2 regions of the Pseudoalteromonas tunicata genome follow, and region 2 is predicted to be linked to the other one. Evidence: predicted binding sites of a transcription regulator. Region 2 holds the regulator's gene; the other holds the start of a gene.

Region 1 (16,125 bases), 1.0 Mb from region 2:
CAACAACCGATGCGTTTTCAATGCTATATTCAGTAATATCAGCCAATCGAACTTCAACAGGCACTTGAGAGCGAAAACCATCTAAATGTAAACGACAGCGCTCAACCATCGCTGTTGAATTATCGACTGCGATAATAGTGCAATTTTCTTTTTCAATGGTACGACGCATACTTAATGTCACCGCACCTAATGAGCAGCCTAAATCATAAAGATTTGAGTTATTTTGCGCAAACTGACCCGCTAATTTACCCATCGTACTAACAATGGTGGCGTAACCTGGCACCGAGCGCTGGATCATATCAGGAAAAACTTCAACCACTTTGGCATCAAACGTGAAGTCTGAAACTGCTTGTGAGGTTGCATAAATAGTGTCTTTAATGGTCACAATTGCTTACCTATGCATATTCTATTGGCGTATTTTACGCATATTTACTACTTTAGTCAGTGATAAATTGCGAAGTGAGTTTGTTCGGCAAAATAAAATAACGCTTCTATACTGAGGTAAGGTCTTAACTAGAGTGACAAAAATGGATAAAAATAAAGTAATTAGCACCGAAGCTATCTTATCAACCCTTTGCCGTTCGGTAACAGAAGTATTAACTTCGGCCAGTGGTAATCGCATTAGTTATTCAGCCATGGTACAAAAAATTACTCGTACCTGCATGCGCCCAGATATTGGATGCTTTGTTTTATTTGATGGTGGTTTTACCGGGCTTGTAGTAACTAATTTTACTGCGCAAGCAGCAATGGAAATTTATGGTGATTACATGCGTAACATGGGCATGCCAGAGTCTGAGATAGCCCATAGTCATTTATCTGATGATGTATCGAATGTAATGGGTGAGTTGATGAATCAAATAGTGGGGGATTTTACTGGTAAAGTAAGGTCGCAACTTCATACCTCAATTACCCAAAATCAGCCAAAAATGATGGCGATTAACAAGCAAGTACAAATTTCGGTTGATACCACAATGGACAGGCCACAAGCGCGCCGAGTCACATTTACAACCCGTAACCAAAACATTTTTTATTTAGAATTAGCCATGGATAAAACTGAATTTATTAAACTCCATGATTTTGATATTGTTGAAGATGAAGATCCAGATACCATTATTGCTGATACAAAAAAACAAATAGATGACGACAAAACAGCCAAAGAAATGGCAAAAAGCAATGATGACGATGACTTTATGGCTGAGTTAGGTTTATAAAATAAACTAGCTCAAAATATTAGGCGCTGATGGCGCCTTTTTTATTGGCTATACAAATCACCTTCATGTTCACATAAGTAAATGAATAACCGTAAATCAAGTTCAAGTTGATGATAAGTTGGTTCCATGTGCTCACATAGATTATAAAATGCTCTGTTATGATCTTTTTCTTTAAAATGGGCTAACTCATGCACCACAAGTACTTTAAGTAATGCTTCAGGTGCGGTTTTAAGCTGGGCTGCGATGGCAATTTCATGCGCACTTTTTAATTTTCCACCATGATTTTTGCTAGTAAAGGTATGAGTACCAAGGGCGTTTTGCACCAAATCTTTTTGTTTTTTATAAATGACTTTGTTTATCGCGGGTGTTTTTTTTAAATATTGTTGTTTCAGCTGGTTCGCAAAATTAAATAGCGCCTTATCTGAACTAATTTGATGGGGTGTTGGGTATTTTTTTAATAAATATTCTTTCAATCGACCCTGTTTTATCAAGTTACTGACTTGCTGTTGAATGTTTTCTGGGTAACCTGAAAAATAGTGTTTTTCGCTCATTGTGCAGCTCGAATTTTAAAAAACGCGATCATATCAAATTCGAGCTTGAAGTCAGAGCGTTAAAACAAAGTGTTTTGTTTGCTTTCTTTTTCAGCCAAAAATGGTTGTAAAACAGGGTGATCTAATCCTAAATCTTGCATAAATTGGCGGGCTAAAAGTGGCGAGTCATGATTATCTGCAGTGTGAAAGAATACATAAGGTGTTTTTCCCTCACTTAGCCATTGCCTAATTTTTCCAAGCCAAGGGTTATAAAAAGCGCGATTGTTTGGTAAATCAGAACAACCAACAAAACGGATGATCGGAGAGTTGCCCGTACTTATGACATGCAAAGGCACTTTTGGTTTTTTATTTTGCGCATCGATAATGGCCTCGGTTGTGGGTGCTTCGCTAAATAAAGGTCGCGTATCCATCATCACTCTATCTACATTATGTTTAATTAAGAGTTGGTTAAGCGCAATTTCATGTTTGTCTTTATTAAAAAAACCAAGATTTCTTACTTCAACCGAGCAAGGGAGCTGTGCAGGAAACAGCGTTAAAAAATCGGCTAATCGAGACAAGTGCTGTGGGCTAAAAGCTTTGGGTAATTGCAGCATGACCGAGCCGATATATGGAAACAAAGGGCTAAATAGCTGGCACCATTGTTTAAAATCATCCGTCACGTTTAATAACGCGGCTTGGTGGGAGATACGCTTTGGAATTTTAAAGGTAAATTTAAAATCGGATGGAATACTTTGCTGCCATCTTACAATTGTTTCAGGGCTAGGATCGGCATAAAAGCTGGTATTGCCTTCAACTGAGTTAAAAATTTGAGCGTATTGGCCAAGCATTTGGGTATTTGTGCAGTCGCGAGTTAAAAAGCGACCTTTCCAATGTGCTGAGCCCCATTGTGGGCATCCTAAATAAAGCATGATGATAAAAATAGTTATTGTATTTGCTTTGAAGGATACCAAAGAGTTCACTTGCTTGCGAAGGCAAAAAATAATTGAGCTTAAACGGTATAGTTAGATGACTTTGACTGGGATTTTTATATAATTGGCGCTAATTTTTTTAAACGAATCGAGTTAATTAGCCAATTTAGCGGCTAATACTGAGACTGACAGGATAAGTATGCGCTCTATATATTGCGGACAACTAAATAAAACCCATCTAGAACAAACCGTTGAGCTTTGTGGTTGGATTAATAAACGTCGTGACCTTGGTGGTTTGATTTTTATTGATTTACGTGACCGTGAAGGTGTGGTGCAAGTGGTATTTGATCCAGAAGTTGCCGGATTAATGGATACAGCAAATCAGCTTCGTAATGAGTTCTGCGTAAAAGTGACCGGTATTGTGCGCGCACGTCCGCAAAGTCAAGTTAACAGTGGCATGGCGACAGGTGAAGTTGAAATTTTAGGTAAAGGCTTACAAATCATTAACCGCTCAGAGCCGTTACCGTTAGATTTTAATCAAGTTAACTCTGAAGAAATGCGTTTAAAATATCGTTATTTAGATTTACGCCGTATAGAAATGAGCGACCGCATTAAATTACGCGCTAAAGCAAGCAGCTTTGTTCGTCGTTTCTTAGATGATAACGGCTTTTTAGATATTGAAACGCCTGTATTAACTAAAGCGACGCCAGAAGGCGCGCGCGATTATTTAGTACCAAGCCGCGTTCATAAAGGTAGCTTTTATGCGTTGCCACAATCACCACAGTTATTTAAACAATTATTAATGATGTCGGGATTTGACCGTTACTATCAAATTGTTAAATGTTTCCGTGATGAAGATTTACGTGCCGACCGCCAACCAGAATTTACTCAAATCGATATTGAAACTTCGTTCATGAGTTCTGATCAAGTGCGCGAAGTAACAGAAAAAATGATCCGTCAAATGTGGAATGAGTTACTAAACGTTGATTTAGGTGATTTCCCTGTAATGCCGTATTACGAAGCGATGTCTCGTTATGGTTCAGATAAACCAGATTTACGTAATCCACTTGAATTAGTTGATGTAGCTGATTTATTAAAAGATGTTGAATTCCAAGTGTTTGCAGGGCCTGCGAATAATCCAAAAGGACGTGTAGCGGCTATTAGTGTTCCTGGTGGTGCTGAACTTTCACGTAAACAAATTGATGATTACACTAAATTTATTGGTATTTATGGTGCAAAAGGTTTGGCGTGGATGAAAATCACCGACCGTACTTTAGGTGCTGAAGGTGTGCAATCTCCAGTGGCTAAATTTTTATCAGCCGACATCATCGAAGCAATTTTGACTCGTACTAACGCGCAAACTGGCGATATTATTTTATTCGGTGCGGATAAGAAAAATATTGTCAACGAAGCAATGGGTGCACTGCGTATAAAACTAGGTTTAGATTTAAACTTAACCGATTTAAAAGCATGGGCACCATTGTGGGTGGTTGATTTCCCAATGTTTGAAGAAGATGATGAGGGCACATTACACGCGGTGCATCATCCATTTACAGCACCAAAAGATATGACACCAGCGCAGCTTGAAGCGGATCCGGCTTCTGCTATTTCTGATGCGTATGACATGGTATTAAATGGTTATGAAGTGGGCGGTGGCTCGGTACGTATTTTTAACAACGATATGCAAGCAACCGCGTTTAGAATTTTAGGTATCAATGAACAAGAACAACAAGATAAGTTTGGTTTCTTACTTGATGCATTAAAATACGGAACGCCTCCACATGCGGGTTTAGCGTTTGGTTTAGATCGCTTAACTATGTTGTTATGTGGCACTGATAATATTCGTGACGTTATTGCTTTCCCTAAAACAACTCAAGCGTCGTGTTTATTAACAAATGCGCCAAGCATTGCAAATCCTGATTCATTAAAAGAGTTAGCGGTAGCAGTGTCATTACCTACAAAAGATGCATAATTTAAATTAGCTTGATAAAAAAGACGGCCTAGGCCGTCTTTTTTGTTGTTCATTATTTACAAAAACGTAATTAACACTAAATGCACTGGTAATTTATACAGTTGTAAGGCATCATTTAACAGGTTTTAATGTTTTAAAAGGTATCTCGTTTGGCAATTATTTTAGGGATTGATCCTGGTTCACGCCTCACAGGCTATGGTGTGATAAGTATGCAAGGTAGTAAATACAGCTATTTAGGCAGTGGTTGCATTCGGTTAGGAGATAAACCATTAGCTGAACGTTTAAAAATGATTTTTTTGGGTGTAAGTCAAATCATTGAACAATATCAGCCGACCGCATTTGCAATCGAACAAGTATTTATGGCCCATAATCCTGATTCAGCATTAAAACTCGGTCAAGCACGTGGGGCTGCCATTGTTGCGGCAACAATGGCCGATTTATTAGTCTGTGAATATTCAGCAAGGCAAGTTAAACAAGCGGTAGTAGGCAATGGTGGCGCCGATAAAAAGCAAGTACAGCATATGGTCAAAACATTGCTCACCCTACCGAGCATGCCACAAGCCGATGCCGCTGATGCACTTGCTATTGCAATGTGTCATGGGCATTCTCAACAAAGTTTAATTAAATTAGCCGGACAAGCGAAAAAAACCGTCCGCGGTCGATTAAGGTAATAACATGATTGGAAGATTAAGTGGAATTTTAATAGAAAAACAACCACCACAAATTTTATTGGATGTGGCAGGTGTCGGTTATGAAGTCCATTTACCGATGACGTGCTTTTATCATTTGCCTAAAGAAGGCGAAAAAACAACACTTTATACCCACTTTGTGGTACGTGAAGATGCACAACTGTTATTTGGTTTTAACCATAAAGCCGAGCGTGCGCTATTTCGTGAGCTACTAAAAGCGAATGGGGTTGGGCCTAAACTTGGATTAGCTATTTTATCGGGTATGTCAGCTGACCAATTTGTCCAGTGCGTGCAGCACGAAGATGCAACGAGTTTAGTTAAATTACCTGGCGTAGGTAAAAAAACCGCAGAGCGGTTAGTGCTTGAAATGAAAGATAGATTAAAAGACTGGGGCAGAGACTTATTTAATCCCTCCAGCAATGAACTTGTGCTTGAAATGCAAAATGGCCCAAATGTTCACGATAGCGCAGAAGATGACGCAATTGCAGCCTTAGTAGCATTAGGGTATAAACAAGCGCAAGCAGAAAAAACGGTTAAAAGTTTACGTGCACCAGGCAAAACCTCTGAGGTTTTGATCCGCGAAGCACTTAAATCAATGCTATAAAGCAAAAAAGAGACAGGCATGATAGAAGCAGATCGACTGATCGCACCAAGTGAAGCAGGCAATGAAGATAGTATAGATCGTGCTATTCGACCAAAAATGCTGGCCGATTATACCGGTCAGCCACATGTAAAAGGGCAGATGGAGATTTTCATTCAAGCTGCTAATAGCAGGCAAGAAGCGCTCGATCATTTACTTATTTTTGGCCCTCCAGGGCTTGGTAAAACCACACTTGCCAACATTGTTGCCAATGAATTAGGCGTTAGTATCAAAACAACATCAGGTCCTGTGCTTGAAAAAGCGGGTGACTTAGCTGCAATGCTCACTAATCTTGAAGCGCATGATGTTCTATTTATTGATGAAATTCATCGGCTCAGTCCACATATTGAAGAAATTTTATATCCAGCAATGGAAGACTACCAACTTGATATCATGATTGGTGAAGGCCCCGCCGCTCGTTCAATTAAGCTCGATTTGCCCCCATTTACCTTAATTGGTGCAACTACACGGGCAGGTTCATTAACATCACCGCTTCGAGATCGATTTGGTATTGTGCAGCGGTTAGAGTTTTATTCTGTTGCAGATTTATCCAGTATTGTAAAACGCTCAGCCCATTACCTAAATTTGCAAATGGATGATGAAGGTGCCAACGAAATAGCTATGCGTTCTCGCGGCACCCCACGTATTGCAAATCGTTTGCTTCGTCGTGTTCGTGATTACGCACAGGTTAAAGCTGATGGTACAGTTAATCAACACATTGCAAGTCTTGCGCTAGATATGGTGGATGTTGATAAGCAAGGGTTTGATTTTATGGATAGAAAGTATCTACTGGCTGTAATTGAAAAGTTTTCAGGTGGCCCAGTTGGTCTTGATAATATTGCAGCGGCTATAGGTGAAGAACGAGAAACCATTGAAGATGTGATTGAGCCGTATTTAATTCAGCAGGGTTTTATTCAGCGTACGCCTCGAGGGCGGATTGTGTCCGACAGAGCTTATCTACATTTTGGCTTAATGATTAAAGAAAGTTAACATTTGAAAACCGCTTCGGCGGTTTTTTATTAAGACGAGTGCATTTTAATAACTTATTTTTGTAGGGGAGCCGTTTTAAATTAGGTGTTAAAGCTGTTTCTTTTTATAGCGCTCTGCATCCTCAATATTCATTTTTATTGCTGCACTTTAACAAAGCTCTGAATAACAAAACTAAATTAACTCAAGTTCTAAATAATAGATTTGCTAACGAATTGAATTAGATTTAAATAACTAAGTGATTCATCTTTAGTTCAAAGTTATCACTTGGAACTTAGCGGATTGAATCGTTAATTCCACATTGTTTGCGTTGCTGCCAGAGGTAGAGTTGGTATTCAGCGATGACATTAAATTAACAGGCAAAAAAAGCCCGCGTCCATTAAGGATGCGGGCAAAACAACAAGTTGAAGGAAGTATCCAGGGAACATTAAATGTCTGACGTTTAATGTAGAGTAAAATGAAAAATCAGAATCACTTTACTAGTAACTGGTGAGGAGCAATGCTGCTCGTTCAGTACAGGGTGAATATTACAGACAAGTTGCAAAGTGTTCAAACTAGAAAAATTTTATTTTCAGATAAAAAAAACTAATATCAAAAAATAATATTAGAGAGAATACTCGTTCATATAATAATCAGCAGCTATATAAATTAATGATTTTGTATGGTTATTTTTGATTTGTATTTTTATTGAACAATAAAAATATGTATCCTGAAATTAATTTAATCTAGTAATTGTTAGATTATTCAAGCTAGGTGCATAAAAAGTCATTTTATTGTCATTTTCTCTGATATTTACCCGTTCCAGTCAGTGCTTGTTCAGAATGGTAATTATCTGAAGGATGATTTTTGAGCATTCATTTTTTATCTGACGCAGAGTCATTGTCAGCGGCTATTTGTGTCGTTACACTAGGGCAAATATAAAGGCATTAGTGATATGAACGCTTTGTTTCTTGAACTTATTTTTAATCATAAAGACTAATTAGCCAATAAAACTTATCAAGCGCAAAATTTGGAGACTATTGTAGTGACCACGGAACTTTCATTTATTGATCTAATTTTAAAAGCCAGCTTTTTAGTACAGTTGGTAATGTTAATGTTGGTTGGCTTATCAGTTATCTCATGGACTATGATTTTTCAGCGTCAAAAAGCACTTCATAATGCTCAAATTCAAGCTAAGAAATTCGAAGATAAATTTTGGTCAGGTACTGACTTAAGTAAAATATACACAGAACTTTCAGCCCGCCAACAGGGCTTAGATGGTTTAGAGTCTTTATTTACGGCAGGATTTAAAGAGTTTGCTCGATTATCAAAAAGTAACTTAACTGCGGCAGGCACCATAATGGATGGTACTCATCGTGCGATGCGTGTTGCGCTTTCTCGTGAAATGGAAAAACTAGAATCGAGTTTGTCTTTTTTAGCTACTGTTGGTTCAATCAGCCCTTATATTGGTTTATTTGGTACCGTGTGGGGGATTATGAACGCATTTATTGCATTAGGTCAGGTAAAACAGGCCACTTTGCAAATGGTTGCACCGGGCATAGCCGAAGCTTTGATTGCAACTGCAATGGGTTTATTTGCTGCTATCCCTGCTGTGATTGCCTATAACCGTTTTGCTCACAAAGTTGAAAAAATAGAATCAAGCTATGGTAATTTTATGGAAGAGTTTTCAAATATTCTTCATCGCCAAGCGGTTGCGCAAAATGAGGCGCAACAGTAATGTATCAGCGTAAAAAACGTCGCCCTGTCGCAGAAATTAATGTTGTGCCCTATATCGATGTTATGTTGGTATTACTGATTATTTTTATGGCTACAGCTCCGCTCATTACTCATGGTGTTAAAGTTGAGCTGCCTAAAATGGAGCAATCTGAACTTGTTGAAAGTAAAGACGCACCGCCGATAGTGATATCAATTAATGCCGAGGGCAAATATTTTGCCAGTATTGGCATTGACCCTGAAGAGCCTATGGATGCTATCGACATTGCAGCACAAGTAAAACTTGCCCTAGACAAAGAGCCACTTACACCAGTTATGTTAAAAGGTGATGGCCGAGTGTCTTATCAAGAAGTGTTGTTATTGATGGACTTTTTAAAACGTGCAGGTGTGCCTTCGGTGGGCTTGATGACTGAATCTTTTGAGAAATAATTGTGGTTTTTAAAGAAATTCTTCCTTCATTACTAAAATCGACCAGCTTACATATTGCGTTGGTGGTGGTGCTCGTGCTGAGCACTAATTTTCAATCATCTGAACCTAAAGTGCTTGAAGTGCAACTTAATAGTCCTCAAGAGCTGGCTAATAACAAGCAAGCTGTAGAGGCTATTTCAGTCGATCAGAAAGCGGTCAATCAGCGCATTGAAGAGTTAAAAAAGCAAGATGCTGAGAAAAAACGCACTGAACAACAGCGTTTACGTGACCTTGAAAAAAGAGCTGAAAATGCAAAAAAACAGCGTGAAGAGGAAGCACGTCGCATAAAAAAATTAGAACAGCAGCGTAAGCAAAAAGAGCTTGAAAAGAAAGAAGCCGATGTTGCAGCTGCTCAAGCACAAAAAAAGCAGCAAGATGAGCAGAAGAAAGCTAAGCAAGCTGAAGATGAAAAGTTAAAATCACAAAAAGCGGCGCAAGATGCATTGGCTGAACGCAAAAAGCAAGAAGAAGCGTTGAAAAAAGCAGAGCAAGAGCGCTTGAAGAAAGAAGCTGAGGCAAAAGCTGAAGCAGAGCGTAAACGAAGACAAGCTCAAGAAGAGCAAATGTTACAAGAACAATTAGCTCAAGAGCAGGCCGCACGTAATCGGGCTAAACGTCAGCAGGTACTTACCGAAGTTGAAAAGTATCAGGCGATGATCCAAGCAAGGATCCAACAAAACCTGCTACAAGATGAAAAAATGAAAGGTAAACAATGCAAAGTGAATATTAAACTTGCATTTAATGGTCTAGTTACCCAAGTTGAATCACTTGGTGGGGATAAACTAGTGTGTGAGGCGGTAATACGAGCTATTAGAATGGCTGAGACCTTGCCTGTTTCAAAAGATAAAGATGTTTTTGAACAACTTAAAAATATCAATTTAACATTTAAACCTGAGTTATAAGAGGTCGTATGTTCAACAGATTTAAATATTTAGCTGGATTATGCTTATTAATTGCAAGTAGTCAGTTGTTTGCTGCACTTGAAATTTTTATTACCGAAGGCGTCAACTCTGCTCGTCCAATTGGTGTGGTGCCATTTAAGTATATCGGTGTGGGTCAAGCCCCTGGAGATATCTCTGATGTCATCGCGGCAGATTTACGTCGCAGTGGAAAATTCAACCCAATTGCTACTATCAATATGCCGCAAAAACCTTCAAAGGACGGTGAGGTTGATTATGGTGCATGGGCACAAGAGGGGATTGAAGCGATTGTTGTTGGTCAAATTGAACAGCAAACGGGTGGTCGTTATTTAGTTAGCTATGAATTAATCGATGTTTTACGAGGCCAATTAACTGGCGGCCAAACTCAAATGTTGAGTAATGGCAAGCTGGTCAATAATCAAGATCATATTTTAGATGCTCGTCAAACCGTGATCACTGATGATAGTTTTCGCCGTTATGGCCATCGAATTAGTGATGTAGTCTATGAAGCGCTAACGGGTGAACGCGGTGCATTTTTAACAAAAGTGGCTTATGTGATTGTACGTGACGATCAAGCAATGCCTTATCAACTCGTGGTAGCTGATTACGATGGTTACAATGAGCAAGTTTTATTGCGTTCTAAAGAACCTTTAATGTCGCCAGATTGGTCACCTGATGGCACAAAATTGGCTTATGTGACGTTTGAAAATCGTCAAAGCCAAATTTACATTCAAGATATTTATACTGGTAAGCGTGAACGTTTAACGTCTCACCCAGGTATTAATGGTGCGCCTAAATTTTCGCCTGACGGCACTAAATTGGCGTTAGTTTTATCAAAAGATAAAGACGGTGCGACTGAAATTTATGTGATGGATCTAAAAACGCGTGCCGAGCGCAGAGTGACTCGTCATCGCAGTATTGATACCGAACCAAGTTGGCATCCAAATGGCCAAGAAATTGTTTTTACATCCGAAAGGGGTGGTAATGCCCAAATTTATAGCGTAAATTTAGCTACTGGCAAAACGCGTCGGTTGACTTTTGACGGCGATATGAATTTAGCGGGTTCAATCACGCCAGATGGCAAAGATTTAATCATGGTTAATCGTACCGCAGGTCGTTACCACCTCGCGAAAAAAGAACTTAAAACAGGCGATTTTCAGGTTTTAACTGCAACTCGACTGGATGAATCACCGAGCATGGCACCAAATGGCTCGATGATTATTTATAGTACGCTACATGATAATAAGCAGGTACTCGCTTTAGTTTCTATGGATGGACGTTTTAAAGCACGTCTTCCAGTAGCAAACGGACAAGTGAAGGCACCCGCTTGGTCACCATTTTTATAATAACTAGATACTGGTTTCATTTTTAACAAAGGAATCTAACTCAATGCAACTTAATAAAATTTTAAAAGGTCTGCTAATCGCAGTGCCAGTAATGACATTAGCAGCATGTAGCTCTTCATCAAATGTTGATGAAGGTGCGTCGCAACAAAATCAAACGAACCAAGCTCAGCAAACCACTGATACAGTTCAAGTAGAAACAATTGCACGTGAAAAAACAGCTGAAGAAAAATTACGTGAGAAATATGAAGCGCTTCGTCAAGAACAAGTAATCTATTTTGATTTCGATACTGCAATAGTAAGCAGCCAATATGCTGATTTGCTGCAAGCACATGCAAATTTTCTAGTAGTAAACCCTTCAGTTAAAGTATTAATTGAGGGTCATGCCGATGAGCGTGGTACACCCGAATATAATATTGCTCTAGGTGAGCGTCGTGGTGATGCGGTAGTTACCTACTTACAAAGCTTAGGTGTTTCTGCCAGCCAATTATCGGTAGTGAGCTATGGCGAAGAAAAACCAATGGTTAAGTCTCGCAATGAAGAAGCATTTGCTAAAAACCGTCGTGCGGTTTTAGTGTACTAAGATAAAAGAAACGAAAATATGAAGCCAAAAATTATTTTGGCGGCAATTCTTCTGGGCGGGAGCACTCAACTTTGGGCTGCTCCCGCTCCTGTTTCAACTGTTGGTAATTCAACTTCTGACATAGAAACTAGAGTGGCCGCGATAGAGAACATGATTAAATCTCGTAACTTAGTGCAAGTTGAGTTACAACAGCAGTTTCAAGTATTGCAAGATGAAGTAAGTCAACTTCGAGGCACCACTGAAGAGCAAGGCTATAAAATCGAAAAGATTTTACAACGCCAACGAGAGCTTTATCAGGAAATAGAAGAGCGAGTATCAACAGCGTATGCAAAACCAAGCTCGGTAGCAGTAGAGCCTGCTGCTGAAGAGGTTTCTACTATTAGTAGTAATTTGTCTGAAAACGATGCGTATGATCGTGCAGTGCAAATGATTATGAAAGATAAGCGCTACGATCAAGCTATTCCGCAATTCCAAACATTTTTACAGCAATATCCACAATCGGTCTATGTTCCTAATGCTCATTATTGGTTAGGCCAGCTACAATCGATGAAAAATGATGTCGATGCGGCTAAAACCCATTTTGAAGCTGTTGTGAATGGTTATCCTGATTCTAACAAACGACCTGATGCAATGTTAAAGCTGGCAGCTGTATTACAAAAACAAGGTAATGACGCAAAAGCTAAAACTATTATGCAGCAATTGATCGATCAATACCCAGAATCAACCGCTGCTAAATTAGCAAAAGATCGTATTTCAAAACCGTAGCTTTTCAAATTAGACTGCTTTTTAGCTAAAGCGGTCTAAAATTAGTCAACCGAGTGTAAAAACTAAAGAAAAGTACAATTTTATATTGCACTCAGCGTTTAAATAAGTATTATAAGCGCCCGCAGCCGCTCGTTAGTTCCTAACGGATAACTGCACCAAGATTAAAGAGAAATCTTAAATCGGGTCATTAGCTCAGTTGGTAGAGCAGTGGACTTTTAATCCATTGGTCGATGGTTCAAGTCCATCATGACCCACCATCCTTTTAGAGGCGACTCAAAAAAGGAAACCGAACGCTTTCATCGGAATATAAAACGAAACACTTAGAGCGGGTCATTAGCTCAGTTGGTAGAGCAGTGGACTTTTAATCCATTGGTCGATGGTTCAAGTCCATCATGACCCACCATCCTTTTAGAGGCGACTCAAAAAAGGAAACCGAACGCTTTCATCGGAATATAAAACGAAACACTTAGAGCGGGTCATTAGCTCAGTTGGTAGAGCAGTGGACTTTTAATCCATTGGTCGATGGTTCAAGTCCATCATGACCCACCATCCTTTTAGAGGCGACTCAAAAAAGGAAACCGAACGCTTTCATCGGAATATAAAACGAAACACTTAGAGCGGGTCATTAGCTCAGTTGGTAGAGCAGTGGACTTTTAATCCATTGGTCGATGGTTCAAGTCCATCATGACCCACCATTCTCTTGGTACTCCTCATTTTTAATCTCTTCTTCTTTATTATTTATTACAATACTGTCATTTAGTCCTTATTTTTCGTATAATTCGCAGCAATTTTTAACTGTGGACTTTGTGGTCGAGATGATGAGTCTAGCTGAACAGATTATGCCTGAGGATTATATATTTCCTCCAAAACCAACCCCGCTTTCAGACACTGAAAAAGCTGCTTATAAAGCGCGGATCAAAGCGTTATTGATTGAAAAAAATGCGGTGCTTGTTGCACATTATTATACCGATCCTGAAATTCAAGCTCTTGCTGAAGAAACAGGTGGTTGTGTTGCAGATTCTTTGGAAATGGCCCGTTTTGGTAGCAAACATCCGGCAACAACAATTGTGGTCGCAGGTGTACGTTTTATGGGTGAAACCGCTAAAATCCTAACGCCTGAAAAAACAGTTGTGATGCCAACACTTGCAGCAACTTGCTCTCTTGATGTGGGTTGTCCAATCGAAGAGTTTTCAGCATTTTGTGATCAATACCCAGATCGTAAAGTGGTGGTTTACGCCAATACGTCAACCGCAGTAAAAGCGCGAGCTGATTGGATTGTTACCTCTAGTTGTGCGCTTGAAATTGTTGAACATTTAGATGAGATGGGCGAAAAAATCATTTGGGGACCAGATAAGCATTTAGGCGCGTATATTCAAAAGAATACAGGTGCAGATATGATTATGTGGAACGGTGCCTGTATCGTTCACGATGAATTCAAAACTAAAGCGTTAAAAGACATGAAAGCGCTGCATCCTGAAGCGGGTGTATTGGTTCATCCTGAGTCGCCACAAGAAATCGTTGATTTAGCTGATGCGGTGGGCTCTACCAGCCAGCTAATAAAAGCGGCGCAAAATATGCCCAACCAAAAATTCATCGTGGCAACCGATCGCGGTATTTTTTATAAAATGCAGCAGCTGTGTCCAGATAAAGAGTTTTTTGCCGCGCCAACCGCGGGTGAAGGTGCAACCTGTAAAACCTGTGCCCATTGCCCGTGGATGGCGATGAACGGTCTTAAAGCGATTGAAGAAGCATTAACGCAGCCGCAAGGTCGTGAAGTATTTGTTGATATGCAATTGCGTGAAGGCGCGTTACGTTCGCTTAATCGGATGCTTGATTTTGCCGCCACAATTACCTTAGCTAAAAATGGTTAATTGATCTAGCCGATAAGTTTGGTTTAATTCGTGATTCAAACTTATCGTGCCTAATTGAGGTCAATTAATCACCGTTTAAACGCTGTAAGCGAGAAAAACCTTGCAGCGTTTAAGTTGATTGCATACTATACCCACCGCACTGCAGCAGTGTGTTTTACAAAGAAAAATTAGTTTTACAAAAAGGTGACGTGTCCGAGTGGCTGAAGGAGCACGCCTGGAAAGTGTGTATACGGCAACGTATCGAGAGTTCGAATCTCTCCGTCACCGCCATTTAAGCCCAATCTACTCTCTAGTGTTAAATTCAGTTCGTAATTAAAATCTTAACTATTAATCGGCTATAACTTTTTCAAACGATAGATATAGTTAAATATTTTATGATTCTGTGCAACGAGCAAAAAAATTTATAACTTCTCAGCAATCAATTCTTTAGCTTAAATAACCGATAGCTTCATTGGCAGGCATAGGTTTAGCGATTAAAAAACCTTGGCCAAAGGTACAACTGGTTTGAATTAAGACTTCAAGTTGAGATTGAAATTCAATCCCTTCAGCAACGACTTCTAAATTTAATGATTGAGCAAGGGTTAAAATTGCTTCGACCAGTGGGTGATTTTGGCCATTTTGTAAATGATCGATAAAGCTTTTATCAATTTTAAGAATATGGATAGGCAGTTGATGTAAATAACCGAGTGCTGAATAGCCAGTGCCAAAATCATCCAAGCATAATTTCACTTGATGAGGCGCAAGGCCTTCAATAATCTTGGTCGCAAGTGATAAGTTTTCAATTAAACCAGATTCGGTTATTTCGATGCATAAACTACCAGAACGAAGTTGGTAGGTGCGATATAAGCGGTCGATAAAGCTGACAAATTCTAAATTGGCGAAGTGCCGTGATGAAACATTGACCGTAACTCTAAATAGTGTGTCTGTTTGTTGTTGCCACAGTTGTATCTGTTTTGCAGCTTGTTCTAAAAGATACAAATCAAGCTGAATGATTTGACCGGTATCTTCTGCAATCGGGATAAAGTCATTGGGTGAAACAAACCCTTTATCGGGATGATGCCAGCGCACTAAAGCCTCAAAGGCAATGACGTGTTGGTCGTGAATACGAAAAATAGGTTGGTAATACAGTTCAAATTCGTGTTGTTGAATACCGCGCTGAATATCTGTTTCAAGTAATGCCGCACCTTTGAGCTTAGCGCGCATTGACTCACTAAAATATTGGACTTGACCACGGCCAAGTGATTTGGCTTCATACATTGCGGCATCAGCCCGTTGTAAAATTTTGTATGCCGCATCGGTTTCATGGCAAGCAAAAGCAATGCCGATACTGGTTGAGCCTTGCAATAAATTACCATCAATTTCAATAGGTTCTTTTAACGCTAAATGAATACGCTCAACTAGCAGTTTGACTTCATTTTGACTATGAATATCCTCCATTAAAATGGCAAATTCATCGCCGCCTAACCGAGCCAGCGTATCGCTTTGTCGAATACAACTTGAAATT
Region 2 (16,125 bases):
CCACACTAAACAACATAGGTACTTCAAAACTAATTGAACCACGCCACATAGTGGCGACCCAATTAAAAACTTTTACGCCGGTCGGAACAGAAATCAGCATAGTGCTATACATAAAAAATAATTCACCCGCCAGTGGCATTCCGGTGGTAAACATATGGTGTGCCCAAACGATAAAGGATAAAAAGGCGATAGAACCAGTTGCATAAACCATTGATGCATAACCGAATAATGGTTTACGAGAGAAGGTAGGTACAATAGAAGAGATAATGCCAAAAGCAGGTAGTATCATGATATAAACTTCTGGGTGACCAAAAAACCAGAAAATATGCTGGAACATCACAGGATCACCGCCACCCATAGCATTAAAAAAGCTAGTACCAAAATATTTATCAGTCAGAACCATTGTAACGGCACCAGCCAATACTGGCATGACAGCGATTAGTAAAAAGGCAGTAATCAACCACGTCCATACAAACAAAGGTAATTTCATCCAAGTCATACCTGGAGCGCGTAAATTAACAATAGTTACAATGACATTTATAGCCCCCATAATTGAGCTAATGCCCATAATATGAATAGCGAAAACAAAAAAGGCAGTATTATCGTTACTATAAGTAGTTGAAAGCGGAGCATAAAATGTCCAACCGAAATTAGGACCACCTCCCTCCATAAACAACGACATTAATAAAATAGTAAAAGCAAAAGGTAGAATCCAAAAGCTCCAGTTGTTCATTCTTGGCAATGCCATATCAGGAGCCCCTATCATCATTGGGATCATCCAATTAGCTAAACCAGTAAATGCAGGCATAACTGCACCAAAAACCATAATAAGGCCATGAACTGTAGTCATTTGATTAAAAAAGTTTGGCTCGACTAGCTGTAATCCGGGTTGAAATAGCTCAGCCCTGATCACCATAGCCATTGCACCACCAATTAAAAACATCAATAAAGAAAATAATAAATAGAGCGTACCAATATCTTTATGGTTAGTAGTAAACAGCCAGCGCTTTATTCCAGAGGCTGCATGGGAGGTATGTTCATGATTATGCGCGATTGTAGTCATTATTATTTTTCCTCAATTCTGCTTTGCACATCATTTGGTTGAATTACATCACCCGTATTATTATCCCAAGCATTGCGCTCGTAGGTGATAACCGCGGCAAGTTGCTTAAGTGAAAGCTGTTTTAAATAAGATTGCATTGCCGTACCTGGCTTACCGTGAATCACTATATCTATATGATCATTAATTGGACCTGTAGCAATAATACTACCTTTTAATGCAGGAAAAACACCGCCTAATCCCATACCTGTTGGTTGGTGGCAAGCAGCACAATTTGCCATATAGACCTGTTCACCGAGTGACATAAGCTCATCTTTATTAAGTGTTTGGCCTAATAATTTTTGCTCGTCAGCCGCTGCAGTCGCTTTCTCATTTTTTGCATTAAGCAACCAATTATCAAAATCTTCTGGTGCTTTTGCTTCAACAACAATTGGCATAAAACCATGATCTTTTCCACAAAGTTCAGCGCATTGACCTCGATAAATACCAACCTCATTAACACGGGTCCACGCTTCATTTATAAAACCTGGGTTTGCATCTTTCTTAACAGCAAAGGCAGGTACCCACCAAGAATGAATAACATCATCAGAAGTCATTAAAAAGCGGACTTTGCGGTCAGTCGGAATTACTAAGGGTTTATCAACTTCGAGTAGGTAAGTGTTTTGCTTCTCTGCTCGATCATGAATTTGGTCTTGTGAAGTGGCAAGTATTGAATAAAAACCAACATCATGAGAAAGATACTCATAATGCCATTTCCATTGTGAACCAGTAATCTTGATCGTCAGATCAGCCTTACTGGTATCTTCCATAGCAATTAATGTTTTAGTTGCAGGAATAGCCATACCAATCAATATAACAAAAGGAATAGCTGTCCAGAGGATCTCAACTTTTGTACTCTCATGAAATTGGGCTGCTACAGCTCCTTTTGATTTTCTATGGTGGATTAAAGCCCAGAACATAGCAGCAAAAACAATCACTCCTATCACGCAGCATATTATGAAAATTGTCATATGAAGGTTGTAAACGTTTTCGCTTATGTCAGTTACACCCGTTGTCATATTGTATTTCGATTGAGCAAATACATTAAAAGGCAACAGTAACATAAGGAAAAAGGACTTAGAGGCCTTTCCCATGTGGTACTCCTTTGGCAAGTTGTAAACACAACGAAAATTACGATACATCCTGTAATTTCATCATTATTATTATTTATTAATGTTATAGGGCTGTTTTTTGAACAACAGTAATAAAAAACTAGACAAGGAATAAGGAATAGGCAAGAACGAGAGATAATAAAATGTTAATAGTAGAAGTTGATATGATTAAAATATTAAATTATAACAACTTCTTTGATAATAAATCTTGATACGAACAATCAAATAAGTTGTTTACATAAAATCTGAATTTCTAATCACACCAACAGCAAGACCTTCAATATCAAGAGATTCTTTAGATAAATCAACAATTATAGGTTGGAATTCGTCATTTTCAGCATGAAGGTAAACTTTTCGCCCTTTTTGCTCAAAACGTTTGACCGTAACATCCTCACCAACACGGGCAACCACAACTTGGCCATTACGTGCTACTGTAGCGCGATGAACAGCAAGGAGATCCCCGTCCATAATGCCAATGTCCTTCATGCTCATCCCTTGAACACGTAACAAAAAATCTGCCGCTGGTTTAAATAGTAATGGATCTACATGATAGTGACTTTCAATATGTTCTTGCGCTAAGATCGGTTCGCCTGCAGCAACTCGGCCAATCAGTGGTAAACCTAATTGTTCTGGTTCATCCTCTTCAACCAGCTTTAAACCACGACTAGCACCAGGAACCATCTCAATAAAGCCTTTCTTAGCTAAAGCTTTTAAGTGTTCCTCAGCAGCATTTGCACTTTTAAAGCCAAGAGTATTTGCTATTTCAGCCCGAGTTGGAGGCATACCAGTATCTTTGATAAACACTTTAATCAACTCAAGAATTTGAGCTTGTCTGCTTGTTAATGGCCTCATAATCAAGAACTCCACCAGAATAGTATACTGTGATTATATACAGCTAAAAATAAATGGCAAACATATAAATAACAAACTTAATATTTTTAATATTGATCATGGATAAAATCGAGAAGGAATGAATTAGCTGTAAAATATTTTTATTCCAAACGCAAAAAAGCCTCTGATTTCTCAGAGGCTTTCTTTGAATTGGGAGCCTGGCGATGTCCTACTCTCACATGGGTAACCCCACACTACCATCGGCGCTGTTTCGTTTCACTACTGAGTTCGGAATGGGATCAGGTGGGTCCAAAACGCTATTGTCACCAAGCAAATCTGGTTCGTTAATCGCCTTGGCAATTAACTAAAATTCGGAAGGCTGATTTCAAATTCGTCTACTTCAGTGCTATTTAACTTCTTGCTTGTTCTTCAGTGCTTCATACAAACCACTTTGGCGTTGTATGGTTAAGCCTCACGGGTAATTAGTATTGGTTAGCTTAACGCCTCACAGCGCTTCCACACCCAACCTATCAACGTTGTAGTCTCCAACGGCCCTTCAGAGAGCTTATAGCTCTAGTGAGAACTCATCTCGAGGCTCGCTTCGCGCTTAGATGCTTTCAGCGCTTATCGATTCCGAACGTAGCTACCGGGCAGTGCCATTGGCATGACAACCCGAACACCAGCGGTTCGTTCACTCCGGTCCTCTCGTACTAGGAGCAACCCCTCTCAATTCTCAAACGCCCACGGCAGATAGGGACCGAACTGTCTCACGACGTTCTAAACCCAGCTCGCGTACCACTTTAAATGGCGAACAGCCATACCCTTGGGACCGACTTCAGCCCCAGGATGTGATGAGCCGACATCGAGGTGCCAAACACCGCCGTCGATATGAACTCTTGGGCGGTATCAGCCTGTTATCCCCGGAGTACCTTTTATCCGTTGAGCGATGGCCCTTCCATTCAGAACCACCGGATCACTATGACCTACTTTCGTACCTGCTCGACTTGTCCGTCTCGCAGTTAAGCTTGCTTCTACCATTACACTAACCGTACGATGTCCGACCGTACTTAGCAAACCTTCGTGCTCCTCCGTTACTCTTTAGGAGGAGACCGCCCCAGTCAAACTACCCACCAGGCACTGTCCGCAATCCCGATTAGGGACCTACGTTAGAACATCAAAACTACAAGGGTGGTATTTCAAGGACGACTCCACAAGAACTAGCGTTCCTGCTTCAAAGTCTCCCACCTATCCTACACATGTAGGTTCAATGTTCAGTGCCAAGCTATAGTAAAGGTTCACGGGGTCTTTCCGTCTAGCCGCGGGTACACAGCATCTTCACTGCGATTTCAATTTCACTGAGTCTCGGGTGGAGACAGCGTGGCCATGATTACGCCATTCGTGCAGGTCGGAACTTACCCGACAAGGAATTTCGCTACCTTAGGACCGTTATAGTTACGGCCGCCGTTTACCGGGGCTTCGATCAAGAGCTTCGCGTTGCCGCTAACCCCATCAATTAACCTTCCGGCACCGGGCAGGCGTCACACCGTATACGTCATCTTGCGATTTTGCACAGTGCTGTGTTTTTAATAAACAGTTCCAGCCACCTGGTTACTGTGACTGCCAATAGCTCCGGGAGCAAGTCCCTTCACCATCAGCAGCGTACCTTCTCCCGAAGTTACGGTACTATTTTGCCTAGTTCCTTCACCCGAGTTCTCTCAAGCGCCTTAGTATTCTCTACCTGACCACCTGTGTCGGTTTGGGGTACGATTCTTCATGAACTGAAGCTTAGAGGATTTTCCTGGAAGTATGGCATCAACAACTTCACTACCGTAGTAGCTCGTCTCGTATCTCAGTCTTAAGGAAACCCGGATTTACCTAAGTCTCCAACCTACTTACTTTCACATGGACAACCAACGCCATGCCTGCCTAGCCTGCTCCGTCTCCCCATCGCATTCATGCCGAGTACGGGAATATTAACCCGTTTCCCATCGACTACGCGTTTCCGCCTCGCCTTAGGGGTCGACTCACCCTACCCTGATTAACATGGGATAGGAACCCTTGGTCTTCCGGCGTGGGAGTTTTTCACTCCCATTATCGTTACTTATGTCAGCATTCGCACTTCTGATACCTCCAGCAACCCTCTCGAATCACCTTCAACGGCTTACAGAACGCTCCCCTACCCCGCATACAAAGTACGCAGGCGCATCTTCGGTGGTATGTTTAGCCCCGTTACATCTTCCGCGCAGACCGACTCGACCAGTGAGCTATTACGCTTTCTTTAAAGGATGGCTGCTTCTAAGCCAACCTCCTGGCTGTCTGGGCCTTTCCACATCGTTTCCCACTTAACATACACTTTGGGACCTTAGATGGCGCTCTGGGTTGTTTCCCTCTTCACGACGGACGTTAGCACCCGCCGTGTGTCTCCCGGATAGTACTTTACGGTATTCGGAGTTTGCAAAGGGTTGGTAAGTCGGGATGACCCCCTAGCCTTAACAGTGCTCTACCCCCGTAAGTATTCGTCCGAGGCTCTACCTAAATAGATTTCGGGGAGAACCAGCTATCTCCCGGTTTGATTAGCCTTTCACTCCTAGCCACAAGTCATCCCCTAACTTTTCAACGTTAGTGGGTTCGGTCCTCCAGTTGATGTTACTCAACCTTCAACCTGCCCATGGCTAGATCACCGGGTTTCGGGTCTATACCTTGCAACTATACGCCCAGTTAAGACTCGGTTTCCCTACGGCTCCCCTAATTGGTTAACCTCGCTACAAAATATAAGTCGCTGACCCATTATACAAAAGGTACGCAGTCACACCACGAAGGTGCTCCTACTGCTTGTACGTACACGGTTTCAGGTTCTATTTCACTCCCCTCACAGGGGTTCTTTTCGCCTTTCCCTCACGGTACTGGTTCACTATCGGTCAGTTGGGAGTATTTAGCCTTGGAGGATGGTCCCCCCATATTCAGTCAAGATAACACGTGTCCCGACCTACTCGATTTCACTTACTATAGATTTTCGTGTACGGGGCTATCACCCTGTGCCGCTGTCCTTTCCAGAACATTCCACTAATCACAAATAAACTTAAGGGCTGCTCCGGTTTCGCTCGCCGCTACTTCCGGAATCTCGGTTGATTTCTTTTCCTACGGGTACTTAGATGTTTCAGTTCTCCGCGTTCGCCTCATATAGCTATGTATTCACTATATGATAGTGAGTAAACTCACTGGGTTTCCCCATTCGGAAATCCTAGTCTCAAGCGCCTTTTACTAGCTTGACTAGGCTTATCGCAAGTTAATACGTCCTTCATCGCCTCCAACTGCCAAGGCATCCACCGTGTACGCTTAGTCACTTAACCATACAACCCAAAATAGTTTGAGTTATACATAAAGGACTGATTTAAACTTCGCCAGAAGTTAAATATTGAATACTAAAGTAGACACCAATCACATCTTTCGATGCAAATGGCATAATTTTACTTTTGAAAACTCTTTCAAATCTTTCGATTCAAAGAATTTTTTCTATCAGCTTTCCAAATTTTTAAAGAGCAATATTAATTAAACAGCCTAAGCCGTTTAACTAACAATCATCTGTGTGGACACTGCGAACAAATCAGTTCTAAATCGTGATAAGGAGGTGATCAAGCCCCAGGTTCCCCTAGGGCTACCTTGTTACGACTTCACCCCAGTCATGAATCACACCGTGGTAACCGCCCTCCCGAAGGTTAAGCTAGCTACTTCTGGTGCAACCCACTCCCATGGTGTGACGGGCGGTGTGTACAAGGCCCGGGAACGTATTCACCGCAACATTCTGATTTGCGATTACTAGCGATTCCGACTTCATGGAGTCGAGTTGCAGACTCCAATCCGGACTACGACGAGCTTTAAGGGATTCGCTCACTATCGCTAGCTTGCTGCCCTCTGTACTCGCCATTGTAGCACGTGTGTAGCCCTACACGTAAGGGCCATGATGACTTGACGTCGTCCCCACCTTCCTCCGGTTTATCACCGGCAGTCTCCTTAGAGTTCCCGACATTACTCGCTGGCAACTAAGGATAGGGGTTGCGCTCGTTGCGGGACTTAACCCAACATCTCACAACACGAGCTGACGACAGCCATGCAGCACCTGTCTCAGAGTTCCCGAAGGCACAAAGCTATCTCTAGCGATTTCTCTGGATGTCAAGTGTAGGTAAGGTTCTTCGCGTTGCATCGAATTAAACCACATGCTCCACCGCTTGTGCGGGCCCCCGTCAATTCATTTGAGTTTTAACCTTGCGGCCGTACTCCCCAGGCGGTCTACTTAATGCGTTAGCTTTGAAAAAGTTGTCCGAGGACCCCAGCTTCTAGTAGACATCGTTTACGGCGTGGACTACCAGGGTATCTAATCCTGTTTGCTCCCCACGCTTTCGTACATGAGCGTCAGTGTTGACCCAGGTGGCTGCCTTCGCCATCGGTATTCCTTCAGATCTCTACGCATTTCACCGCTACACCTGAAATTCTACCACCCTCTATCACACTCTAGTTGACCAGTTCGAAATGCAGTTCCCAGGTTGAGCCCGGGGCTTTCACATCTCGCTTAATCAACCGCCTGCGTACGCTTTACGCCCAGTAATTCCGATTAACGCTCGCACCCTCCGTATTACCGCGGCTGCTGGCACGGAGTTAGCCGGTGCTTCTTCTGTCAGTAACGTCACAGCTACGTTCTATTAAAACGTAACCTTTCCTCCTGACTGAAAGTGCTTTACAACCCGAAGGCCTTCTTCACACACGCGGCATGGCTGCATCAGGCTTTCGCCCATTGTGCAATATTCCCCACTGCTGCCTCCCGTAGGAGTCTGGACCGTGTCTCAGTTCCAGTGTGGCTGATCATCCTCTCAAACCAGCTAGAGATCGTTGCCTTGGTGAGCCATTACCTCACCAACTAGCTAATCCCACTTGGGCCAATCTTTAGGCGTGAGGCCCGAAGGTCCCCCACTTTGGTCCGTAGACATCATGCGGTATTAGCAGTCGTTTCCAACTGTTGTCCCCCACCTAAAGGCATGTTCCCAAGCATTACTCACCCGTCCGCCGCTCGTCACCCAAGAAACAAGTTTCTCTGTGCTACCGCTCGACTTGCATGTGTTAGGCCTGCCGCCAGCGTTCAATCTGAGCCATGATCAAACTCTTCAATTAAAAGTTTTTAGTCTTTCGACTGCTCAATGAATTCTGATTTTTGTTTCCACAACCCTTAATAAAAAGAGAAAGTGAAATCAAATTGACTGTATAGCCACTCATTCATTATTGAGACTCTAAATTTTTTGCTTCATTCAAAACCGAAGTTTCGAACTAAGCTGTTAGAACTCAACCTGTACGAGTGCCCACACAGATGATTGCTTAAATTGTTAAAGAACGTTGCAGCGCCAACCCTAAGAGCTTGCTGCGAAGTGGAGCGCTATAGTAAACGTTTCACTTTTCAAGTCAACACTTAATTTTAAATTCTTTCGAAGCAAACTAAGTTTTATTTAACTCTCTGACTCAACCCTCATACCCCGCTAAGCGTGGTGTGCTGCCGTGTCAGTGGGGTCGCATTATAGGGCGGCGAACTTTTTTGGCAAGCGTTATTTTGCATAAATTTACGATTTATTTCACTTAGTTAGTCATACAGACTTAACACCACCTTACCCTCACCTTATTCACAAAAACCTGTGGATAACTTAACTCTTTGAACCTTTTAGATAAGACCTTACTAAAAATATGCAGGCGAAGTAATGCTGTTTTCTACTTAGCTGAGGTAAATATAATGATTAATGGGGTGTTTGAGTCTTATTGAAAAGAAGATGTATCGTTTATTAAAGTTTTATAAAGGAGGACTTGTATAAAAGCAGTGCTTTTATACAAGTTTTAAATACAGGCTCGCCCCCCACACCACAACAACCACTAATAAAGATAAAGTAACCGCTGCTGAGCCCATATCTTTCGCTCGACCTGACAATACATGGCGCTCGGTACCTACACGGTCAGTCAATGCTTCAATAGCTGAATTAAGCATTTCAACAATAAGCACTAAAATCAAAGTACTCACTAAGCCAGCCCAATGCAGTATATTGTCCGCTAACCAAAAAGAAGCTGGAAACATCACTAACGCCAATCCTAATTCTTGACGAAATGCTGCCTCTTCTTTTATTGCTGCTTTAAAACCAAGGTAAGAGCAATAGGTTGCTTTAAATACTCGCTGAAAGCCACCACCATTGGGTTTATTAACTTCACTCATTTATTTTTCTCTTTAAATTAAAAACCCTGCTATTGCAGGGTTTCAAAGTTAGGCTACGCCGTACTGCTCTCGATACGCTTTGACTGCTGCCAAATGCGCATCCATAGTACCTTGCTGTTCAAGGTATGAAATTAGGTCGGCTAGTTTAACTATCGATATTACCTGAGTATTGAAGTCTCGTTCGACTTCTTGGATTGCTGAAAGTTCAGCTTTTCCTTTCTCTTGGCGATCAAGTGCTATTAATACACCCGATAACTCTGCACCACTGGCTTGAATAATCTCCATTGATTCACGAATGGCGGTACCTGCGGTAATCACATCGTCAACTAACATGATTTTACCAACCAACGCAGAACCAACTAACGACCCACCTTCGCCATGTGTTTTAGCTTCTTTACGATTAAAACAATAAGGTACATCTTTATTATGATGATCAGCTAATGCCACTGCGGTTGTCGTTGCAATTGGGATACCTTTATAAGCAGGACCAAATAATACATCGTAAGCAATGCCCGCATCTTCTAATGCTGCGGCATAAAAACGACCCAAACGAGCAAGATCACGGCCTGTATTAAATAAACCAGCATTAAAAAAATACGGACTTGTACGACCCGATTTTAAAGTGAACTCACCAAACTTTAAAACCTGCTTTTCAAGAGCAAATTCTATAAACTCGATTTGATAATCTTTCATTTTAAACCTTTTAATTACGCTAATGTTTGCTTTTGAATATCGATAATTTCGCGGATCGAATGCTTAGCTAAAGTAAGTAATTGATCTAACTCTTCAAAAGAGAATGGTTCTGCCTCAGCTGTACCTTGCACTTCAATGAGTTTACCGGTTTCAGTCATGATCACGTTCATATCCGTTTCAGCGGCTGAATCTTCAACATATTCTAAATCTGTGATTGGTTCACCTTTATAGATACCAACTGAAATCGCTGCAATCATATATTTAAGTGGGTTGGTATTAATCATACCTTTAGCGCGCATATGAGTTAATGCATCAACCAAAGCAACACATGCACCACTAATTGAAGCGGTACGCGTACCACCGTCAGCCTGAATAACATCACAATCAATAGTAATTGTGTTTTCACCTAAGGCTTTTAAATCAACCGCAGCACGTAAAGAGCGAGCGATTAAGCGCTGGATTTCCATAGTACGGCCACTTTGCTTGCCGCGAGCTGCTTCACGATCACAACGAGTATGCGTCGAACGAGGTAACATACCATATTCAGCAGTAATCCAACCTTTGCCTTGGCCTTTCATAAAACGAGGCACACCAGCTTCCACGGTTGCGGTACATAAAACTTTGGTATTGCCAAATTCAACTAAAACAGACCCTTCAGCATGAAGAGTATAATTTCTAGTAAAGGTAACTGGTCGAATCTGGTTTAGTGTTCTTTCACTTGGACGCATCATCTTTTCTCTAATCGATAAATTTGCCACATTATAGAATGTTTGACCGCTAACACGCTATTACCAATTTAAAAACTTTATATGAACCTCTGCATAGCAAATAAAATAAGTACTAGAGCTCGTTATATCTTTCGTTATAATGAATAGAACTTAAATTTAAGAATAACCTGCAATTAAAAGGGAATCATTTCATGATCCACAGTATGACAGCATACGCTCGCCAGGAACAAAAAGGTGATTGGGGCACAGGCACTTGGGAAATTCGCTCTGTTAACCAACGCTATTTAGAAACCTTTATCCGCGCCCCTGAGCAATTTCGTGGCATGGAACCTGTTATTCGCGATCGTTTGCGCAACAACCTTCAACGCGGCAAAGTCGAAGTATTCTTAAAATTTGCCGCCAATCCAGCGCATGTTGGCGAAATTACTATCAACGAATCCCTTGCAAGCCAATTAGTGAACAGTGCCAAATGGGTGCAAAATTTAAGTCAGGGTGAAATCAACCCTGTAGACATTCTTCGCTGGCCAGGTGTTATGGAAGCACAAGAAGTCGATATGGATTCAGTACAAGCCGAATTACTTGCAGCACTTGACCGGACTATTATCGACTTTCTTGAAGCTCGCGCTGCCGAAGGTGCAAATTTACACGAAATGATCGAAAGCCGCTTAAATGCAATCACGGAACAAGTTGATATTGTTGAGCAATACATGCCACAAGTGAAAATTTGGCAGCGTGAACGTTTAAGCCAAAAACTTGAAGAACTCAAAACCGATATCGACGAAAGTCGCCTAGAGCAAGAACTAATTTATTTAGCGCAAAAACAAGATGTTGCCGAAGAACTAGACCGCTTAAAATCACACGTAAAAGAAACGCGTAAAATGCTTAAAAAAGGCGGAGCTTGTGGGCGCCGTTTAGATTTTATGATGCAAGAGTTTAACCGCGAAGCAAACACCCTAGCCTCTAAATCAATCAATAGCGACATCACCAATGCTGCGGTAGAGCTAAAAGTGTTGATTGAACAGATGCGTGAGCAGATCCAAAACATTGAATAACATTTTTTAAGATCTGAACTAAAACCGCCTTTGGGCGGTTTTAGTTTAAAAGCCTAACACTATGTATTAAACCATTCCTATCTGAGCTTGGTTTTTAATTTGCGATAGCCATTTGCTTTAAGAATAACTAAAATGTTCGACCATTAACGAGCTTGAGTACATACTCAGCAATCAAGTTCGCCATTAATTTTGTTACAGAGTAAAGCCATGTCATCACAACGCGGAAATTTATTTATCTTATCAGCACCTTCTGGTGCGGGTAAATCAAGCCTCATCACCGCACTTTTAAAGCGCCACGCTGATATGAAAGTATCCGTATCTCACACTACGCGCCAGCCTCGTCCCGGTGAAGAAAACGCGGTGCATTATCATTTTGTATCGGTGGATGAATTTAAGCGCTTAATTGATAAAAATGACTTTTTTGAATGGGCACAAGTATTTGAAAACTATTACGGCACTTCAAAGCAAGCTATTGAACAGCAATTAGCTGCGGGTATTGATGTGTTTTTAGATATCGATTGGCAAGGTGCGCGCCAAGTACGTGACTTAACCCCTGACGTGCAAACTATTTTTATTGTGCCACCATCAAAATCTGAGTTAGAAAGCCGTTTAAACAATCGCGGCCAAGATTCTGCTGAAGTGATTGCAGCGCGTATGGCCAAAGCACAAGCTGAAATGTCTCATTATGATGAATATGATTACATGATTATCAATGATGATTTTGATACAGCGCTCAGCCAATTAGAGACTATTGTATTAAGCCAACGCTTAAAACAAACCAATCAAGCATTGGTTCATCACACTTTACTCGCGAATTTACTGCAAGATTAATCAATTCCAGTAATGCGCTTAACTGTAAATATCAGATTAGCGCTTGGCTAATGGTTGTGCTTAAAGTAAACTACGCTTTTGCTTAATTATAATTTGGGAGTGCATAATGGCTCGCGTAACTGTTGAAGATGCAGTAGAAAAAATTGGCAACCGCTTTGATTTAATCTTGGTTGCGGCACGTCGTGCCCGCCAGATTGCGGTTGGTGGAAAAACCCCTATGGTTGAGCGTGGTTCAGACAAGCCAACAGTTATCGCACTTCGCGAAATTGAAGCTGGTTTTGTTAACAATGAATCTATGGATCACATTGAGCTTGAAGAGCAGCATAGCCAAGAAGCTGCTGAACTTGCAGCTGTAGCTGCAATAGTTGGCGGTCACCGCTAATCCATTCTATTGTATAGAAAATGCTAACGCCCTTTAAACGTTAAAGGTCGTTGGCATTCCTCCTGTTTCATCGTATATTGTTACCTAAAACTAGTATCTTCCCCACCTCTTTAGAGCATTGGAGTGTGAATGTATCTTTTTGAAGGTTTAAAAAAGAAAATATCTGAATATTTATCACCAGAACAAGTTGAGCTGGTGCAAAAAGCCTATGTGGTTTCTCGCGAAGCACATGAAGGACAAACTCGCTCAAGTGGTGAACCTTATATTACTCACCCTGTTGAAGTAACCCAAATTCTTGCCACCATGAAGCTAGATCATGAGACCCTCATGGCAGCACTAATGCATGATGTAATTGAAGATACTGACTTTAGCCAAGCTGACTTGGCAGAAATCTTTGGTGCGACCGTTGCAGAACTCGTTGAAGGCGTTAGTAAACTTGATAAATTAAGCTTCAAAGATAAAAAAGAATTCCAAGCCGAAAATTACCGTAAAATGATCATGGCAATGACGCAAGATATTCGCGTTATTTTAATTAAACTTGCCGATCGCACTCATAACATGCGCACTTTAGGGTCGTTAAGACCTGAAAAACGACGTCGCATCGCTCGTGAAACACTCGAAATTTTTGCACCTATCGCCAATCGTTTAGGTATCCATGACATTAAAAATGAGCTAGAAGATCTCGGTTTTCAGGCACTTTACCCCATGCGACACCGCGCCCTTAAAAATGAAGTGGCAAAAGCGAGAGGAAATCGTAAAGAAATTATCCAAAATATTCGAGGTGAGATTGTTGCCCGTTTAGCTGAATCAGGAATTAAAGCCGAAGTCAGTGGACGCGAAAAGCACCTCTACAGTATTTATAAAAAAATGCTGAATAAAGAATTGATGTTTAATGAAGTAATGGATATTTATGCCTTTCGTATTGGTGTTGATAGCATGGATACCTGCTATCGCTCATTAGGTGTCATGCATAACTTATATAAACCTATTGAAACGCGCTTTAAAGATTATATTGCCGTTCCAAAAACCAATGGTTATCAATCACTTCATACCTCGCTAGTTGGCCCACACGGCATCCCGGTCGAAATACAAATTCGGACCCACGAAATGGATCATATGGCTGACAAAGGTGTTGCAGCTCATTGGATGTATAAAAAATCAGGTGAGAGTTCAGGTAATACGGCACAACAGCGTGCTCGCCAATGGATGCAAAGCTTGTTAGAGCTACAACAAAGTGCGGGTTCGTCTTTTGAGTTTGTCGAAAACGTTAAAACAGAGCTCTTCCCTGAAGAGATTTATGTTTTCACACCTGATGGCCGCATTATCGAATTGCCAATGGGCGCCACTGCAGTTGATTTTGCTTATGCGGTTCATACCGATGTTGGTGATACATGCGTTGGTGTGCGTGTTAATCGAAAACCTCATCCACTGAGCCGTGCACTCGATACCGGGCAAACAGTCGAAGTTATAACAAGTCCAGGGGCTCATCCTAATGCAACATGGCTAAACTTTGTTGTTACTGGTAAAGCACGTTTAGGTATTCGCAATTATTTAAAAACTCAGCGTCACGAAGAAGCCCTTAGCCTTGGTCGTCGCCTACTAGAGTCTGCACTGGGTGATCATAGCTTAGATGATTTACCAGATGAAAACGTACGACGAGTGCTTGAAGAAAACCAATTAAAAACCCTGATTGAATTGCTAGTTGCTATCGGGACTGGAAGTTTAATGAGCATTTTAATTGCCAAACGCTTATTACATTCCGACAGCGCAGATTTAAATGAATTTACCAAAAAAACCAAAGCAGCGATTATCGGTACTGAGGGTATGCTGGTCAGTTATTCTAAATGTTGCCGCCCTGTACCTGGTGATGATATTGTGGCGCAAGTTAGTCATGGCAAAGGTTTAACGGTACATCGTCATGAATGTAAAAACATCCGCGGTTGGGAAAATGATAAAGCCAAATTCTTTATTGTGCGCTGGGAAGATGCGCCAGAAAAAGAATATATTGCAGCACTTCGCATCGAAATAATTAATCATCAAGGTGCATTGGCAAAGCTAACAAATGTCATCTCTACCACTTCAGCCAATATTGTTGAAATCTCCACCGATGAAAAAGAAAGTAATTTATACATTATCAACTTAGCCATTACGGTTAAAGATCGAATTCATGTTGCCAATATCATGCGCAAAATTCGGGTAATGCCAGACGTACAAAAAGTCTATCGTAGACGATAACAAATAAAGTAAGTAAGGATCACACAATGACCAAAGCAATTATTAAAACTGATCAAGCACCTGCTGCTATCGGTACTTACAGCCAAGCAGTAAAAGTTGGCACAGCGGTGTATCTTTCAGGCCAAATCCCGTTGGTTCCTGCAACGATGACTGTTATCTCTGAAGATTTCACCGAGCAAACGCATCAAGTGTTTAAAAATCTTGTCGCTGTTTGTGAGGCTGCCGGTGGTAGCATTCAAGATATGGTTAAAGTGAATATCTTTTTAACGGATTTATCTAACTTTGCCACAGTTAATGAAGTAATGAGTCAGTACTTTACAACGCCTTACCCTGCCCGTGCTGCTATCGGTGTGAGTGCGCTACCTCGTGCTGTACAAATTGAAATTGATGGCATTATGGAACTACCATCAACTAATTAATCCAATAATTTTGATAAAGCGCTAATTTAGCGCTTTTTTTATGCCCCTAACTAGTCATTTGTGACTAAATATCATACAGTAAAAAGACGTTTAGTCTTATTAAGTAATTGATGTTTAAGATTGATGAGCAAGGTCAAGTATTTCTCGACCTAAGTGATCCCATGATTATACCTGCCAATGCCACATTTTTACTCCAAGCATTGGCCGCATCGCCTTATGCTGAATTTAAAATCAATCACCCTGCTATTGAATCATTTTTTGCTCAAGCAACACGACCAAACTTATTGATGGTGGCCTCGCGTCAAGACGCTACGCTTTCTATTACCATTTCAGCTGACAAAATTACGGCAACAGCAGTATTGCAAACCCCGCAAGGTGGGCGTTTAATGTCGCTCGAAAATGCCAAAGCTATTTTAGTAAAAGCAGGTGTTTCACGAGGCTTCAAACAAGCATGGCTAGAAGCACTCCTTGCAAAGCAACTTCAATTAAAACCAGGAAAAAA

The links. The regulator LexA, encoded in region 2, represses DNA repair genes until DNA is damaged. The targets are predictions, from matches to a motif close to TACTGTATNNNNATACAGTA.
Region 1: a site for LexA is predicted at 4,726-4,745, ahead of ruvC (crossover junction endodeoxyribonuclease RuvC). Genes of this name have one in related genera too.

The regions. Positions count from the first base shown of each region.
Region 1 is NZ_CP011032.1:2,526,918-2,543,042, reverse strand. It holds gene cmoA (carboxy-S-adenosyl-L-methionine synthase CmoA) at 1-385, opposite strand, end outside; gene PTUN_RS11605 (DUF3334 family protein) at 528-1,211, shown strand; gene PTUN_RS11600 (M48 metallopeptidase family protein) at 1,253-1,762, opposite strand; gene PTUN_RS11595 (DUF72 domain-containing protein) at 1,822-2,670, opposite strand; gene aspS (aspartate--tRNA ligase) at 2,870-4,642, shown strand; gene ruvC (crossover junction endodeoxyribonuclease RuvC) at 4,792-5,313, shown strand; gene ruvA (Holliday junction branch migration protein RuvA) at 5,318-5,935, shown strand; gene ruvB (Holliday junction branch migration DNA helicase RuvB) at 5,954-6,961, shown strand; gene tolQ (protein TolQ) at 7,983-8,675, shown strand; gene tolR (protein TolR) at 8,675-9,100, shown strand; gene tolA (cell envelope integrity protein TolA) at 9,118-10,041, shown strand; gene tolB (Tol-Pal system beta propeller repeat protein TolB) at 10,050-11,405, shown strand; gene pal (peptidoglycan-associated lipoprotein Pal) at 11,449-11,985, shown strand; gene ybgF (tol-pal system protein YbgF) at 12,004-12,750, shown strand; tRNA gene PTUN_RS11540 (tRNA-Lys) at 12,932-13,007, shown strand; tRNA gene PTUN_RS11535 (tRNA-Lys) at 13,078-13,153, shown strand; tRNA gene PTUN_RS11530 (tRNA-Lys) at 13,224-13,299, shown strand; tRNA gene PTUN_RS11525 (tRNA-Lys) at 13,370-13,445, shown strand; gene nadA (quinolinate synthase NadA) at 13,569-14,621, shown strand; tRNA gene PTUN_RS11515 (tRNA-Ser) at 14,804-14,891, shown strand; gene PTUN_RS11510 (EAL domain-containing protein) at 15,048-16,125, opposite strand, start outside.
Region 2 is NZ_CP011032.1:3,558,531-3,574,655, forward strand. It holds gene ctaD (cytochrome c oxidase subunit I) at 1-1,063, opposite strand, end outside; gene coxB (cytochrome c oxidase subunit II) at 1,066-2,193, opposite strand; gene lexA (transcriptional repressor LexA) at 2,446-3,063, opposite strand; rRNA gene rrf (5S ribosomal RNA) at 3,259-3,373, opposite strand; rRNA gene PTUN_RS16135 (23S ribosomal RNA) at 3,504-6,392, opposite strand; rRNA gene PTUN_RS16140 (16S ribosomal RNA) at 6,664-8,205, opposite strand; gene PTUN_RS16145 (diacylglycerol kinase) at 8,903-9,283, opposite strand; gene pyrE (orotate phosphoribosyltransferase) at 9,332-9,976, opposite strand; gene rph (ribonuclease PH) at 9,991-10,704, opposite strand; gene PTUN_RS16160 (YicC/YloC family endoribonuclease) at 10,896-11,756, shown strand; gene gmk (guanylate kinase) at 11,964-12,587, shown strand; gene rpoZ (DNA-directed RNA polymerase subunit omega) at 12,694-12,969, shown strand; gene spoT (bifunctional GTP diphosphokinase/guanosine-3',5'-bis pyrophosphate 3'-pyrophosphohydrolase) at 13,099-15,204, shown strand; gene PTUN_RS16180 (RidA family protein) at 15,231-15,623, shown strand; gene PTUN_RS16185 (DUF342 domain-containing protein) at 15,734-16,125, shown strand, end outside.